Regions from separate parts of the Pseudoclavibacter sp. RFBA6 genome, predicted to be linked through region 1. Evidence: riboswitches for the same ligand, from Rfam matches in the RefSeq annotation. Region 1 holds a riboswitch; the other holds the start of a gene.
The links. A riboswitch is a leader RNA that binds a small molecule or an ion and turns the genes downstream of it on or off. The one in region 1 is predicted to bind FMN.
Positions count from the first base shown of each region.

Region 2: another riboswitch for FMN. It lies ahead of C5C17_RS00750 (ABC transporter permease); the one in region 1 lies ahead of ribD (bifunctional diaminohydroxyphosphoribosylaminopyrimidine deaminase/5-amino-6-(5-phosphoribosylamino)uracil reductase RibD).

Region 1 covers NZ_PSUA01000005.1:270,754-277,668, forward strand. Annotated here, with positions in the region: gene C5C17_RS04185 (glycosyltransferase) at 1-214, shown strand, start outside; gene C5C17_RS04190 (PIG-L deacetylase family protein) at 207-986, shown strand; FMN riboswitch at 1,074-1,198, shown strand; gene ribD (bifunctional diaminohydroxyphosphoribosylaminopyrimidine deaminase/5-amino-6-(5-phosphoribosylamino)uracil reductase RibD) at 1,308-2,414, shown strand; partial or broken gene ribB (3,4-dihydroxy-2-butanone-4-phosphate synthase) at 2,411-3,013, shown strand; gene ribH (6,7-dimethyl-8-ribityllumazine synthase) at 3,106-3,615, shown strand; gene C5C17_RS04210 (riboflavin synthase) at 3,618-4,262, shown strand; gene C5C17_RS04215 (aminotransferase class IV) at 4,482-5,396, shown strand; gene C5C17_RS04220 (chorismate-binding protein) at 5,393-6,915, shown strand, end outside.
Region 2 covers NZ_PSUA01000003.1:38,279-45,193, reverse strand. Annotated here, with positions in the region: gene C5C17_RS00765 (carbohydrate ABC transporter permease) at 1-112, shown strand, start outside; gene C5C17_RS00760 (aldehyde dehydrogenase family protein) at 109-1,506, shown strand; gene C5C17_RS00755 (ABC transporter substrate-binding protein) at 1,631-2,698, opposite strand; gene C5C17_RS00750 (ABC transporter permease) at 2,742-3,551, opposite strand; FMN riboswitch at 3,653-3,779, opposite strand; gene C5C17_RS00745 (hypothetical protein) at 3,855-4,052, opposite strand; gene C5C17_RS00740 (hypothetical protein) at 4,079-4,267, opposite strand; gene C5C17_RS00735 (SRPBCC family protein) at 4,366-4,791, opposite strand; gene C5C17_RS00730 (septum formation family protein) at 4,831-5,373, opposite strand; gene pyrE (orotate phosphoribosyltransferase) at 5,384-5,932, opposite strand; gene C5C17_RS00720 (hypothetical protein) at 5,963-6,166, opposite strand; gene C5C17_RS00715 (alpha/beta fold hydrolase) at 6,499-6,915, opposite strand, start outside.

The sequences.
Region 1 (6,915 bases):
CGGCGTCACCGGCACGTTGCTCGAGACCCGCGACCCTGCGGACTGGGCGGCTGCCATCGCGGGCATCCTGCGCGACCCGGCGCGTGCCGAGCGCATGAGCGTAGCCGCGCGCGAGCACGCGCTCGCCCACTCGTGGGACCTCAGCGCCGAAGGGCTCCTGGCCGTGTTCCGCCAGCTGGTCGCCCGCGCAGAGCCGGGACCAACACATGCCTGAGCGGCGCGCGAGCCTGCTCGACTCCGTGCGCCACGTCCTCATCGTGCACGCGCATCCCGACGACGAAGCCCTCGCGGGCGGCGCCTTGCTCCGCGAGCTGCACGAGCGCGGCACCAAGGTGACGCTCGTGACCTGCACGCGGGGTGAGCTCGGTGAGATCGTCGCGGGCGTCCTTCCCGCCGACACGTCGGTCGCGGACCTCGCAGACGTGCGCGAGCGCGAGCTGCGCGGATCCCTCGATGCGCTTGGCATCGACCACCACCGGTGGCTCGGAACGCCGCCCGCACGGGCAGCGGGCCTCGAGGCGCGCGAGTACCGCGACTCCGGGATGCGCTGGCTGCGGCCAGGTCTCGCGGGTCCCGCCGACGACACCGACCTGCGGGCGTTCAGCGTGGCCCCGATCGAGGAGGTGACGGCCGACCTCGCCGCCGTCATCGCGCACGACGAGCCGGATCTCGTCATCAGCTACGACGCGACGGGCGGCTACGGGCACCCCGACCACGTTCGAGCTCGGGAAGCGAGCCTCGCCGCCGCGCAGGGTGCCGGCGTCCGGTTCGCCGAGCTCGTCGAGCAGAGCGAACGTGATCTCGCGGCCGAGATCGGCGACCTCGAATGGTTCGACCTCGAGCAGCACCGCGCCGCCGTCGTCGCGGCCCTGCGCAGCCACCGCACGCAGCTCACGGTCGACGATGACGGTTCCGCGCTGGTGCACTCCGGCGGTCAGCGCCAGGACGTGCACCTCGCGATCGGCCTGCGCGAAGTGGTCGCGTAGGCCGCGTTCCTGAAATATGGCGACGAAGTCGGTTTCCGGGCGTCACACGCTGTCTTCCGATGGCCGGCTCGTCTAGGCTCGCCGTGCAACATGCTCCGGGGTCGGTGAAAGTCCGAACCGGCGGTGAGAGTCCGCGACCCGCTCGTCCGCGAGCGGTTGACTCAGTGAAATTCTGGGACCGACGGTTAAAGTCCGGATGGTAGGTGCATGGGAGGCGCTCGTTTCGGCGAGGGCCTTCGTTGGCGTCGGCTGCCGGAATCTCCGGCTGCGCCGGCACCGGGATATGGCCCCGTGGCACGCGAAATGCGGAGGTCACCGGCGATGCCGATCCAAGAATCCAACCGCGTCGAGTCTGTCGACGCCGCCATGCAACTGGCGCTCTCCCTCGCGGCCCGCGGGCCACTGAGAGACCCGAACCCGAGGGTCGGGTGCGTGCTGCTCGCACCGCCGTCTCCGGGCGGCGGCCCGCGCCGCATCCTGGGACGCGGCTTCCACCGAGGGGCCGGCACCCCGCACGCGGAGGCCGCCGCGCTCGACGACGCCCGGTCTGCCGGCGCGGAGGTGCGGGGTGCGACGGCCGTCGTGACGCTCGAACCGTGCTCCCACACCGGGCGGACGCCGTCGTGCGCGGAGGCCCTGCTCGGCGCCGGCGTCGCTGAGGTCGTCTACTCGGTCGCCGACCCGAACCCGGTCGCGGCCGGGGGAGCGGCACGTCTGCGCACGCGCGGGGTGCACGCGCTCGGAGGGCTCCGGGCTGCCGAAGGGGAGGCGCTCCTGCGCGTCTGGCTCACCGCCGTCGCCCAGCGTCGGCCGTTCGTGACGCTCAAGCTCGCGTCCACCCTCGACGGGCGGATCGCCGCCGCAGACGGGTCGAGCCGGTGGATCACCTCGGAAGCCGCGAGGCTGCATGCGCACCAGCGGCGCAGCGAGGCGTGCGCGATCCTCGTCGGCACGGGCACGCAGAGCTCCGATGACCCGACGCTCTCCGTCCGCGGGCCCGCGGCCGGCTATGCGCCGCAACCTCTCCGCGTCGTGATGGGGCTGCGGGACGTGGCCGCAGACGCCGCCGTTCGCGCGGACCCCGAGCTGTTCGTCCACCTGAGGACCCACGACCCGGTCACCGCACTCGAGGAGCTGCGCCTGCTCGGCGTCCGCCACGCGATCGTCGAGGGCGGACCGACCATCTCGGCGGCGTTCCTGCGAGCGGGTCTCGTCGACGAGATCGACGCCTACGTCGCGCCGATCCTCCTGGGCGACGGCGCGAGCTCCGTCGCGTCGCTCGACATCGGACGTCTGCGCGACGCGAGCCGATGGGCCACCGAGTCCGTGCGTGCGCTCGGCGTCGACACGCTCATCCACCTCGTTCGGGACACGCGCGCGAACGCGGAGCACGACCGCGCCTTCTCCGCCGAGGGAGTCGCAGCATGAGCGCCCAGCTCGCCCGCGCGCTCGAAGCGCTGCGGGCCGGGCGGCCGGTACTCGTCGCCGACGACGCCTCGCGCGAGAACGAGGTCGACGCGATCCTCGCCGCCACCACGGCGACGCCCGAGTGGGTGGGGTGGATCATCCGCCACTCGTCCGGACTCCTGTGCGCGCCGCTGCCCGGCCACCTCGCCGATCGGCTCGAACTGCCGCTCATGGTCGAACGCAGCGAGGATGCGCGCGGCACCGCCTACACGGTCACCGTGGATGCGGCCGCTGGCGTGACGACCGGCATCTCGGCAAGCGACCGCGCGACGACCGTGCGCGCGCTCGCGGCCGCCGGTTCGACGCCGCGCGACCTCATCCGCCCCGGGCACGTGCTGCCGCTGCGCGCCGTCGACGGCGGCGTGCTCGAGCGACCGGGGCACACGGAAGCGGCCGTCGACCTCGTGCGCCTGGCCGGTGCAGGCGAGGTCGGCGTCATCGCGGAGCTCGTGCGCGACGACGGCGAGATGCTCTCGTACGCCGAGGCAGGCGCGCTCGCATCGGCGCACGACCTCGTGCTGCTGCACGTCGACGACATCGTCGGCTACCGGATGCGGCACCCGGGCTTCCCGGCCCTGACCGGCACGCAGAGCCAGCACCACCACGAAACGAGCACACGCGCCACGGCGGCGCTGACGAGAGGAGCACGGCGATGAGCGGACAGGGAGCACCGGCGGTGCAGGCAGACGGCACCGGGATGAGGGTCGTGATCGTCGCGGCTCGGTGGCACGACACGGCGATGGCGGCGCTGCTCGACGGCGCCCAACGCGCCCTTGCGGCGTCCGGCGTCACCGACGTTCGAGTCGTGCGGGTGCCCGGCTCGTTCGAGTTGCCCGTCGCCGCGAGCCGGGTCGCCGCCAGCGGGCCGGATGCGATCGTCGCCCTGGGCGTCGTCATCCGCGGCGGCACCCCGCACTTCGAGTACGTGTGCTCGGCCGCGACCGCCGGTCTCACCGACGTCGCCGTGCGCACGGGCATCCCGGTCGGGTTCGGCGTGCTGACCTGCGACGACGAGGAGCAGGTGCAGGCGCGCATCGGCCTGCCAGGCAGCTTCGAAGACAAGGGGGCGGATGCGACGCTCGCTGCCATCGCCACGGCCACCGCACTGCGCGACTTCCCGGCCGCATCCGTCCCGGTCCCCTCCGCCGCGGCGGGTGAGTGACCGTGTTCACCGGCATCATCGAAGAGCTCGGCCAGATCACGAGCATCGTCAGGCGCGACACGGATGCGCGCCTCACGGTGCGCGGTCCGCTCAGCGTGAGCGACGCCAAGGTGGGCGACTCCATCTCCGTCGACGGAGTGTGCCTTACCGTCGCCGAGCTGCTGGGCGACGGCTTCACGGCCGACGTCATGGGGGAGACCCTGCGCGCATCCGCCCTCGGCGACCGCGCAGTGGGTGACGCCGTGAACCTCGAACGAGCCATGCGGCTCGGCGACCGGCTCGGCGGCCACATCGTGCAGGGGCACGTCGATTCGACGAGCGAGGTGCTGGAGGTCGAGCGGTTCGACGCGTGGCGGCGCATCCGCTTCGCCATCGACCCGGTGCACGCCGGGCTGCTCGTCGACAAGGGGTCGGTGGCCGTGTCCGGGGTGTCGCTGACGGTCAGCGCGGTCGGAACGGCGGGCCCGAGCGGGACGTCAGGCAACAGCGACTGGTTCGAGGTGTCGCTCATCCCCGAGACGCTCAGCGCTACGACGCTCGGCACACTCGGCGTCGGCGACCACGTCAACGTCGAGACGGACATCCTCGCGCGGCACGTCGCGCGGCTCGCGAGCTTCGCGGGTGCTGGAGCCTCCCGGACCCACTGAGCTGAGGCGGCTGCGGGCGGCTGGTCCGCTCAGGCGTCACGGAGCCGCTCGGGCACCTGAGCATTCTCAGTCACGCTGGCGACCACGAGGTTCCCGGGCAGCCCACACGGTTCGGGGCGGTGTTGTGGTCGTCAAAACACCCCGGAAGCGACCACAAGTGCGCCCTCGCCCGATCCTCGCCTTCGCTCTGCAATCCGCTGCCTGGGGCAGAATGGGGCGATGCAGGGTCATGGTGCAGCCGAAGCAGGCGAAGGCGACGCGCGCGACGACAGCGACGCCGCCGGCCGGAAGGCCGCGGTCGTCAGCGTCATCGAGTCGTGGCGGGTCGACTCCGGCAGAGTCATCGCTCACGCCGCCCACCGCGAGCGCTTCGAGCGATGCGTCGGCGAGCTGTTCGGCGACGCGGCCACCGCCCACCCGTTGCTCTGGTCGGGAAGCCCAGCCGGCACCAACACTGTCGACGCCGACTGGCGGCGCATCTGGGCCGACGTGCTCGAGAGCGTGCCCCTCGCCGACTCGTGGTTCCCACGACTGTCGGCGCACCTCGCCGCTGAGAGCGAGGCTGGCCGCGACCGCGACCGCGACCGCGTGCTCGTCGAGCTCGCCCTGCGGCCGGCCCCGGAGGCGCGGCCGCTCACCAAGCTCGTGACGCGGCTCGACGAACGCCGCTGGCCGACGCTCAAGGGACCCGATTTCCCGTACCTGTCGGAGCTCCGGGCGAGCGCTGCCGAGCACGGCGCCGCGGACGCGCTGCTCATCGACGATCGCGGCGTCATCACCGAGGCCGCCCACGGCACCGTCGTCGGCTGGCGCGGCGAGACCCTCGTGATCCCCGCCGCACGTCGCCGCGTTCAGGGGACCACGCTCGGCGTGCTCGACAAGCTGCTCGCCATGGCGGGCGTCCCGCGCGTGGAAGGCGAGCTGCGCGCCGACCCGCTCGCCGCATCCGCCGACCGGGGCTGGGACGAGCTCTGGTACCTCAACACGCTCCACGGCATCAGCCCCGTCTCCATGCTCGACGGCACTCGGCTCGGCCTCGACGTCGCACGCGTGCGCCGTTGGCGTCCGCGCCTCGAGGAGACGAGCGCCGTGCCGCTCCTCGACGGCCGCCCGCCTGACGGGCGCGGCGCGTGATCGTCGTCGTCGACAACCGCGACTCCTACACCTACAACCTCGTGCAGCTGCTGCTCGAGCTCAGCGACCACGAGGTGCGGATCGTCGATGCGGGCGACCCTGCTCGCATCGACGACTGCCTGAGCTGGATCGACGATGGCATCGTCTCGGGGCTCGTCATCTCCCCGGGCCCGGGCCATCCCTCGAACCTCCTCGATTTCGGAGGATCGGCGATGGTGCTGGATGCCGCCCTCGCACCTGCGCTGGACCTGCCCGTCTTCGGGGTCTGCCTCGGACACCAGGGCATCGCCGTCCACTTCGGTGGCAAGGTCATCGCGGCGCCGACGGCAAGGCACGGCTGGCGCAGCCCCATCGAGCACGACGGCACCGGCCCCTTCTCCGCTGTTCCCCAGGGCACGCTCGCCACCCGCTACCACTCGCTGGTCGTGGACGAACCGCTGCCAGCAGGCCTGCGCGTCACCGCGCGCAGCGAGGACGGCGTCGTGCAGGGCATCGAAGTTGAGGGCAGACCCGTCTGGGGTGTGCAGTTCCATCCGGAGTCGATCGCGAGCGAGCACGGACGACACATGGTCGCGAACTTCGTGGCGGCAGTGGATGCGAGGGGTCGAGGAGCGCTGGCAGGCGTCGAGCTGACCGGACACGACGCCGAACGCGGCGATCATCCGCCGACCGGGACGCGCTACGGACCGACGTCAGAGGCGTTGACGGTACCCACGGCGCAGGCTGCGAGCGAGAAGACGGCGGCGTCCGCGCCCTCCCACACCGCAGCGCAAGCGGCACCAGCCGGCTCCGATGGTGCAGCCCAGCAGGATGCGCGCGACCTCTTCGTCGCGAGCCGCACGGTGCGGGGACCGCAGGTCGACGGACGCGCGGCCGCCGAGACAGCCGCCGCACAGATCTACCGTGACCTGCTGCGGCAGGGCTCCGCGAGCGCATGGGTCGAGGTGCCTGACGAGACGGGCAGGCAGGCGCAGTGGAGCATCCTCGCCGACGACGCCCAGATCGCCAGTCCAGACGACGGAACCGAACTGGCGCGCGTTCTGCGCCTGGTCGGCGATGGCAGCTTCGGTGTCGTGCAGCGGACGCTCGAAGGCATGCGGGCCGTGGGCGGCGAGGGGCTCGCGTTCCGTGGCGGGCTGCTCGGCTTCTTCGGCTACGAGCTCGGCGTTCGGATGCTCGGCGCACTGCCCCCGGTGGGTGACGCCGCCGAGCCTCGTCTCCCGGACGCGTGGTGGCTCGACCCAAGGCGCGCCGTCATCGTCGACCGCGCGACCGGTGCGGTCACCGTCATCGCGACGGCCACGAGGTCCGCGCTCGCGGAGTCGGCGGCAGACCGCTTCAGCGAGGAAGTCCGGGCCGCGCTCGACGACCAGACGGCGCGCGCGCGCCACGCGGGCGGCCCCCGCGGTGAGACGGCAGCCTCGGTGGGGCACGGCTCGTCGTCCCTCGACGAGACTGCATCATTCGCGCGGCGTGGCAGGCAACCCAGCTCGGACGCCCTCGTCGCGGGCACCTGGCA
Region 2 (6,915 bases), on a different contig from region 1:
CGGCGCGCTCGCAGCCGGCGGTGTCGTCGCTGTCGTGCCCGTCGTCGCGGTCTTCGCCTACGTGCAGAAGTACTTGGTGCAAGGCCTCAGCGCCGGGGCGGTCAAGGGGTGAGCAGCGACGCCTGGACTCTCCTCCGGAGCACTGAACGCGGCGTTCGCGCCCGCGGGCTCCGCGCCGCGGCGGCCGCCCTTCGGGATGATGCCCAGCAGCTGATCGCGATCGCGGCCGCCGAGACGAACCTCAGCGCGGCCCGGCTCGGCGGGGAGATCGAACGCACGGCCTCGCAGGCCGAGCTGTTCGCAGACCTCATCGAGGAGGGAAGCCACCTCGACGCGGCGATCGACCACGAAGCGCCGGGTGCGCCCGAGCTCCGGCGGATGCGTGTGCCGATCGGACCGATCGCGGTCTTCGCGGCGGGCAACTTCCCATTCGCCTTCGGCGTCTTCGGCGGGGACACGGTCTCCGCCCTCGCCGCGGGTTGCCCGGTGGTCGTGAAGACGCACCCCGACCTCCCGGGGACGAGCAGGGCAACGCACCTCGTGATTCGCGACGCGCTCGAGTCGAACGGCTTCCCCGTCGGCGCGCTCCGGATCGTGACCGAACGAGATGCGGGCCGCGCGCTCGTCGAGGACCCGTCCGTGGCGGGCGTCGGCTTCACGGGTTCGGTGGCGGGTGGTCGTGCGCTCTTCGACTTCGCTGCGGCGCGGGAGACTCCGATCCCGGTGTTCGCCGAGATGAGCAGCACCAATCCGACGGTCGTCGCGCCAGAGGCCGCCGAGACCGACGTCGCTGGCCTCTCGGAGGAGCTGGCCTCCGCCACGACCGCGAGCGCGGGGCAGCTCTGCACGAAACCTGGCCTGATCTTCGTCCCAGAATCGGCGACGGCGCTCATCGATGCCGTCTCCGAGCGCATCGCCGAGGTTGTGCCGCAAGCGCTCCTCTCGCCCGGCATCACGGATCGATACGAGCACCGTCTCGACGACTGGCGGCGAGCTGGGGTGCAGGCCCTCGTCGGCGGCCGGTCGACGGCGCAGGGCCAGACGGCGACACTCGGGATCACCTCGCTGGGCGAGCTCACCGGCACGCTGGAGGAGGAGGTCTTCGGCCCCGCGACGCTGCTTGTCACCTACGCGTCCCTCGACGAGGTGACAGGAACGCTGCTGGCGCTCGGAGGTCAGCTCACGACAACCGTGCGCGCCACTGGCCGGGACCTCGACGCGATCGACGAGCTGCTCGACGCGGCGGCGTCCACGAGCGGCCGGGTCATCGTCAACGGCATGCCGACCGGTGTCCGCGTGGCCTGGGCGACGACACACGGAGGCCCCTACCCGGCATCGACGAACGGGTCCAGCACCTCCGTCGGGGCGTCCGCCATCGACCGATGGATGCGACCCGTCAGCTGGCAGAGCACGCCGGATCGGTTCCTGCCGGACGAGCTCAGGGAGCACCCGAGATCGCGCGTGCCCCGCCGGATCGACGGCGTGTGGGAGCGGGCGGACGCGTGAGCACGACGCAGATCGCCAACGCCTGAAATCATGGGGTGGTGCTGCCCGAGCGGCGGCTCGACTTCAAACGTCAGCATCGGGCCCGCGTCGCCGAACGGCACCAGGACCGGGAGCAGCGCCTCTCCTAGCCCTGCGGCACGTACGCGTTCGTGAAGGCGTCGCCCTCGAGGGGCTTCTCGAGCAGGTCCTGTTCGCTCATGAACGTCGCCATCGTCGCCCACACCTCGGCGTCGTTCGTGAAGAGCGGCTGCCCGTCCTGCGCGGACAGGAACGGGATGGTGGCCTCGAGCGTCGCGAGCGCGTCGCTCTTCGCCTCGTCCGTGTAGAGGGTTGGGATGTACTCGGCGGCGATGTCGATGGACTCGTCCGGGTTGTCGATCACGTACTGCGTCGCCAGGGCCAGCGCCTCGAGCACGGGCGTGATCATCGCGTCGTCGCCCTCGATGATCGAGTCGGCGACTCCGAGCGACGGGCCGACGAGGGTGGGCGCGTCGGCGGGCGCGATCTCGATCGTGCGCACCGGGAAGCCTGCCTTCTCGAACTGCACCGCGTCGTTGTTGACGTAGCCCATGACCCCGTCGACGGCGCCGGTCGTGAGCGCCGCCTGCTGCGTGTAGCCGATGTGCTCGATCTTCACATCGTCCGCTGTCAGCCCGTTGCTCTGCAGCAGTGACAGCAGCGCGAAGTACGTCTGCCCGTAGGGGCCGGGCGTGCCGATCGTCTTCCCGCGCGCATCCGCGGCCGTCTTGATGTCGGAGTCCTCCGGCACGATGAGCGTCGCCGGGTACGTGTTGTAGAGCGTCGCGACAGAGGTGACCGGGATGTCGGCGGCCCGTGCCTGCGTGATCTCGTCGCCGCCCGCGTACACGAAGTCCTCGGTGCCGTTCGCGAGAGCCCCGAAGAGGTCCTCGCCTTCACCGTGATGGCGCAGCTCGACATCGACGCCCTCATCCTCGAAGAAGCCCTTCGCCTCGGCCACGTAGAACGGCACGAACTGGATGTTCGGGGTGTAGGTGAGCCCGATGGTGGCGGCCCCCGCGGGCTCGGCCGTCGCGTTCGCGGCGTTGCCATCGGCCGATGGCGAGCATCCGGCGAGCACGGCCACGGCCGCCACAGCGCCGGCAGCGACCAGGGAGCGCAGTACCCGAGGGCCGCGAGCAGCGCGGCCCGGGGTGGTGAGGTGAAGGTTCATGAGCGTCTCCTGGTCGAGATGGGCGGGGTCAGGCGGGCCGGGGTCAGGCTGGGAGGGGTTCGTCGGCGAGCACGCGGGCGCGGCGCTTCGCCTTGGGCTCGTCGTCGTTCCAGGTGACGGCGTTCTGGAACAGGCGCATGAGGATGTACAGGGCGACGGCGAGGACCACGAGCATGAGGAGCGTGGAGAAGATGCCAGGGATGTCGTTGGCGTCGCGGTTGAGCGTGAGGAGCATCCCGAGGCCCCGGCCGCCCATCGTGAACTCGCCGACGACGGCGCCCGTGATCGAGAGCGTCACACCGGCGCGGATGCCGGCGAGCACGCTGGGCAGCGCGAGCGGGCCCTCGACCCACCACAGCAGCTGGTACCAGTTGGCGCCGTCGATGCGTCCGGCCTCGATGACATCCTGCGGCAGCTGCCGCACCCCGAGCACCGTGGTGACGATCATGGGGAAGAACGACATGATGGCGCACAGCACGACCGTGGGCGCGAGGCCGTAGCCGATCCACAGCACGAGGAGCGGGGCCAGCGCGATGGCCGGCACGGCCTGCGACGCGGCGACGTAGGGGGTGATCGCGACGTCGACCCAGGGCAGGCGAGCGATGAGGTAGCCGAGCGGGACAGCGACGAGGATCGCGAGGAGGCTGCCCAGCAGGGCCGCGGACAGCGTCACCCAGGCGTGGGAGAGCATGGGCCCCTGCGTCACGTCGAGCCAGAAGCGCTCGGCGAGCTGGCCCGGCGCGGGGAGGAACTGCGGCGAGATGAGACCGGCGGCCGTGACGGCCCACCACACAGCGAGCACCGCGACCGCCACCGAGATCGGTGCGGAGATGCGTGCTGACGTCGTGTTCATCTACCCGGCTTTCGTGGAAAGCTCCGGGGATGACGAGGCGCGTGGGTTCGCCGAACGGGTCAGCGGATTCCACGAGCTGACGGTACGCCGAGGCGTGCCGTCACGTGCGCCTCCCTTCCGGACTTTCACCGTCGGTTCCGGAATTTCACCAGATCAGCCACTCCCTTGCGGGAGCAGGTCGCGGACTATAACCGCCGGCTCGGAATTACACCGACCCCGGAGCACGTGGACTCTGCTGTCAGAGTACGACAGGTCTCCGAGAAGTGCGACATCATGACGCTCCGCGACGAGCGAACAGCAGGGTCAGGCTTCAGTGGAGTGGTCGCCCCGCGCCACCTTGATGGCGTAGTCGACGGGGCTGTCCGGCGCGTCGACGCCCTCAGCGGAGTCCGGCTTGTCGTCGATGACCGTGTCCGAGTCGACCGCGTCCGGCTCTGCTGGCTTGGGGTCGTTTCGGTCAGGCATCGTGCTCGGGTTCGAGAACTCGCCGGTGTCGCTCATGATTCCTCCGTCTCGGCTGTGGTCGTTCAGCGGTTGATGTCGTCGTCGAGGCCCGCGTCCTCGATGGCCTGCTCCTCAGGGTCGGGCGGCGGCGAGACGTCGGGCTGCTGCGCTGGAGACTCGGCTCCGGCGGCACCTGGCGCACCTGGGCCGGGCTCGAAGGCAGCGGGCACCTCGCGCTGTTCGTGGGGGCGGGGGATGAATGGTTCTGCCATGGACATGCGTCCATCGTGGGCAGATGACGCGCGGCCCTTCAAGGGTCTTCAGCGGAGGCTCACCGGGCTATCCGCTCCCGCCCAGCTTCCCGCACGCGCTACTGCGCGGCCTGCGCCTCTGCGCTCTTCTTCGCGTTGCGGAGCTCGCTGGCGATGGCGGCCGCGGCGATGGGCTTCGCGAGGCCGAGGCGTTCGGCGATGCCACCGGCGTCGAACTCGGCGTCCACGGTCACGCGGGTGCTCGCTGGGGTGATCGCCTCGGTGCGCACCTCGGCGGCGAACGACGCGCGCCCCTCGACCGACTCCCAGCGCAGGCGCTCGCCCGGCTCGTTGACGACGACCTTCGCGTCGATGGACCGGCGCTGGCCGACGAGCTCAACATCCCAGCGGATGAGGTCGGGGCCGAGCACTTCGACGTGCTTCACGATGCTGAGCACGCTGGGGAGCGACTCCGGCTCCGCGTACAGGCTGAAGAGCACGTCGACGGGCACGTCGATGTCGATGGATTCACTCACGAAGGTCATGCGATCAGGGTAGTCGTCGCGCCCTGGGCTGCCGCCGGACTACTGGCTCGCGGCGAGAGAACCGGTGGTGGAGGCCCCGGGCGTGGCCGCGAAGCAGCGGTAGGTGCGCTGTCCAGCGTCCCAGTCGTCCTGGCTCAGCGGGTAGCTGGCCTCGATGATGAGTCCGGGGACGGCTGCCGCGGCGGTCGTGTCGAGGACTTCCTTGGACTGGCAGGTGATCTGGGCGCGATCGCGCAGCGCGTCCTCACCCGGGTACTCGTCGCTCTCGGAGAGCGGCGTCGCCTCGACTTCGGCGAGCAGCTGACCGGAGTGCTCGAGGGCGCAGTCGACGACCTCGAAGCGAGGCTCCCACGCCGACACGAAGTCCTGGATGCACTGGCCCGGCTCCAACAAGGAGGCATCGACGCCGGCGAGCGGAACCGTCGTCGTGGGCGGGCCGGCGGTCTCTTCCGGCGGCACGGTCCCGTCGCCGAACGGCTGGAGCCAGACGCCGAGCGCGACCCCGCCGAGGACGAGCACGCCGAGCAGCGCCGCCAGCACGCCCCGGTTGCGGCGCCCAGCAGCTCCGCGGATGTTGGTCACGCGTGAGCGCCTAGGCGAGGCCCAGGTCCTCGAGGCCGATGGCGGCGCGGTACGGGTAGCCCGCGGCCTCGATGATGCCCTGCGCTTCCGTGGCGCGGTCGACGATGACGGCGACGCCGACGACGTTCGCGCCGACCTTCTCGAGCGCCTCGATGGCTTTCAGCGGCGAGCCGCCGGTCGTGGAGGTGTCCTCGAGCACGACGACCCGCTTGCCCTGGAGGTCGGGGCCCTCGACCTGGCGGCCGCGGCCGTGGTCCTTCGGCTCCTTGCGCACGACGAACGCGTCGACGACCTTGCCCTGCGCGAGCCCCTGGTGCATGACGGCGCTCGCGAGCGGGTCGGCGCCCATCGTGAGGCCACCCACAGCGTCCACGGGCCCGAACTCCTCGATGAGGTCGAGCAGCACGCGGCCCATGAGCGGAGACGCGCGGTGGTCGAGGCTCAGCTTGCGGAGGTCGATGTAGTACGTCGCCTTCTTCCCGCTCGTGAGGGTGAAGTCACCGTGGAACACGGCTTCGTCGCGGATGAGTTCGATGAGGGCGTCGCGGTCTGTCGTCACGGGGCCAAGCCTAATCGCCCGCCGCGCCCGTCAGTGCGCGGCGATGGCGTCCGCGATCGTGGCCCTCGGATGCGCGCGGCGCCACTCCCGCAGGGCGGCCCCCGTCGGCAGGCCGTGGGCGTCGCGGCTCGGGGCCGAGCCGCCATCGTGCGCGGCGGCGGGCCGGGTCTCGTCGGCGCCGCTCGACGTCGTCGAGTCGAGCTCCTTGGTCTCCATCACGCTGTTCGTCTTCATCACGCCTCCTCCGGCCGGCGCCTGCCTGGCCTTTGTCGTCTCGGGATGCTTCGGTTCTGCGGGTCGATCTGCCCCAAGATCATCAAGGCGGTCGTCATCCTGTCAACTTGGGGCCGGTGGCATGGGGACCCGATCGTGAGCTCCGCGATTCTCAGCGAACTCTGCGTCGCTTGGAACGGCGGGGATCTGGGCGCCTCCGCGCTGGGCGCACGCTGGCCAGCTGTGAGCTCCCGCACAAGTCCGGTCATCCCTGCTCGCTGGCCGTCAGGGGACACGCGAGACCCGCCCGCCAGAAGGTGGCGAGCGGGTCTCGGGGTCGGCACGGGGGCGGGTCAGCGGCTGAGGAACTCCAGCACGACCCGATTCCACTCCTCGGCGTGACTGACGTTGACGCCGTGGGGCGCATCCGCCACGACGTACAGCTCAGAGCCAGCGATGACTTCGTTGGTGCGGGCCCCGGAGCCCTCGAACGGCACGGTCGCGTCGCTGTCTCCGTGGATGACCAACGTCGGCACCTTCACCGCCTGCAGGTCGTCGCGGAAGTCGGTGTTCGCGAACGCAGCCATGGCCTGCAGTGCGGCTGGCTTGAACGCCTGCTTCGTGAGGTCGATGGCGGCCTGCCGTTCGGCTTCCGACACGACGAGCGTGCCGTCGACCGAGTAGAACGTGGTGATGAAGTCGTCGTAGAACGACTCCTGGTTCGCGGTGAGCGCCGCCGTCATCTTCGCGGCTTCCCCCGCTTCGAGGGG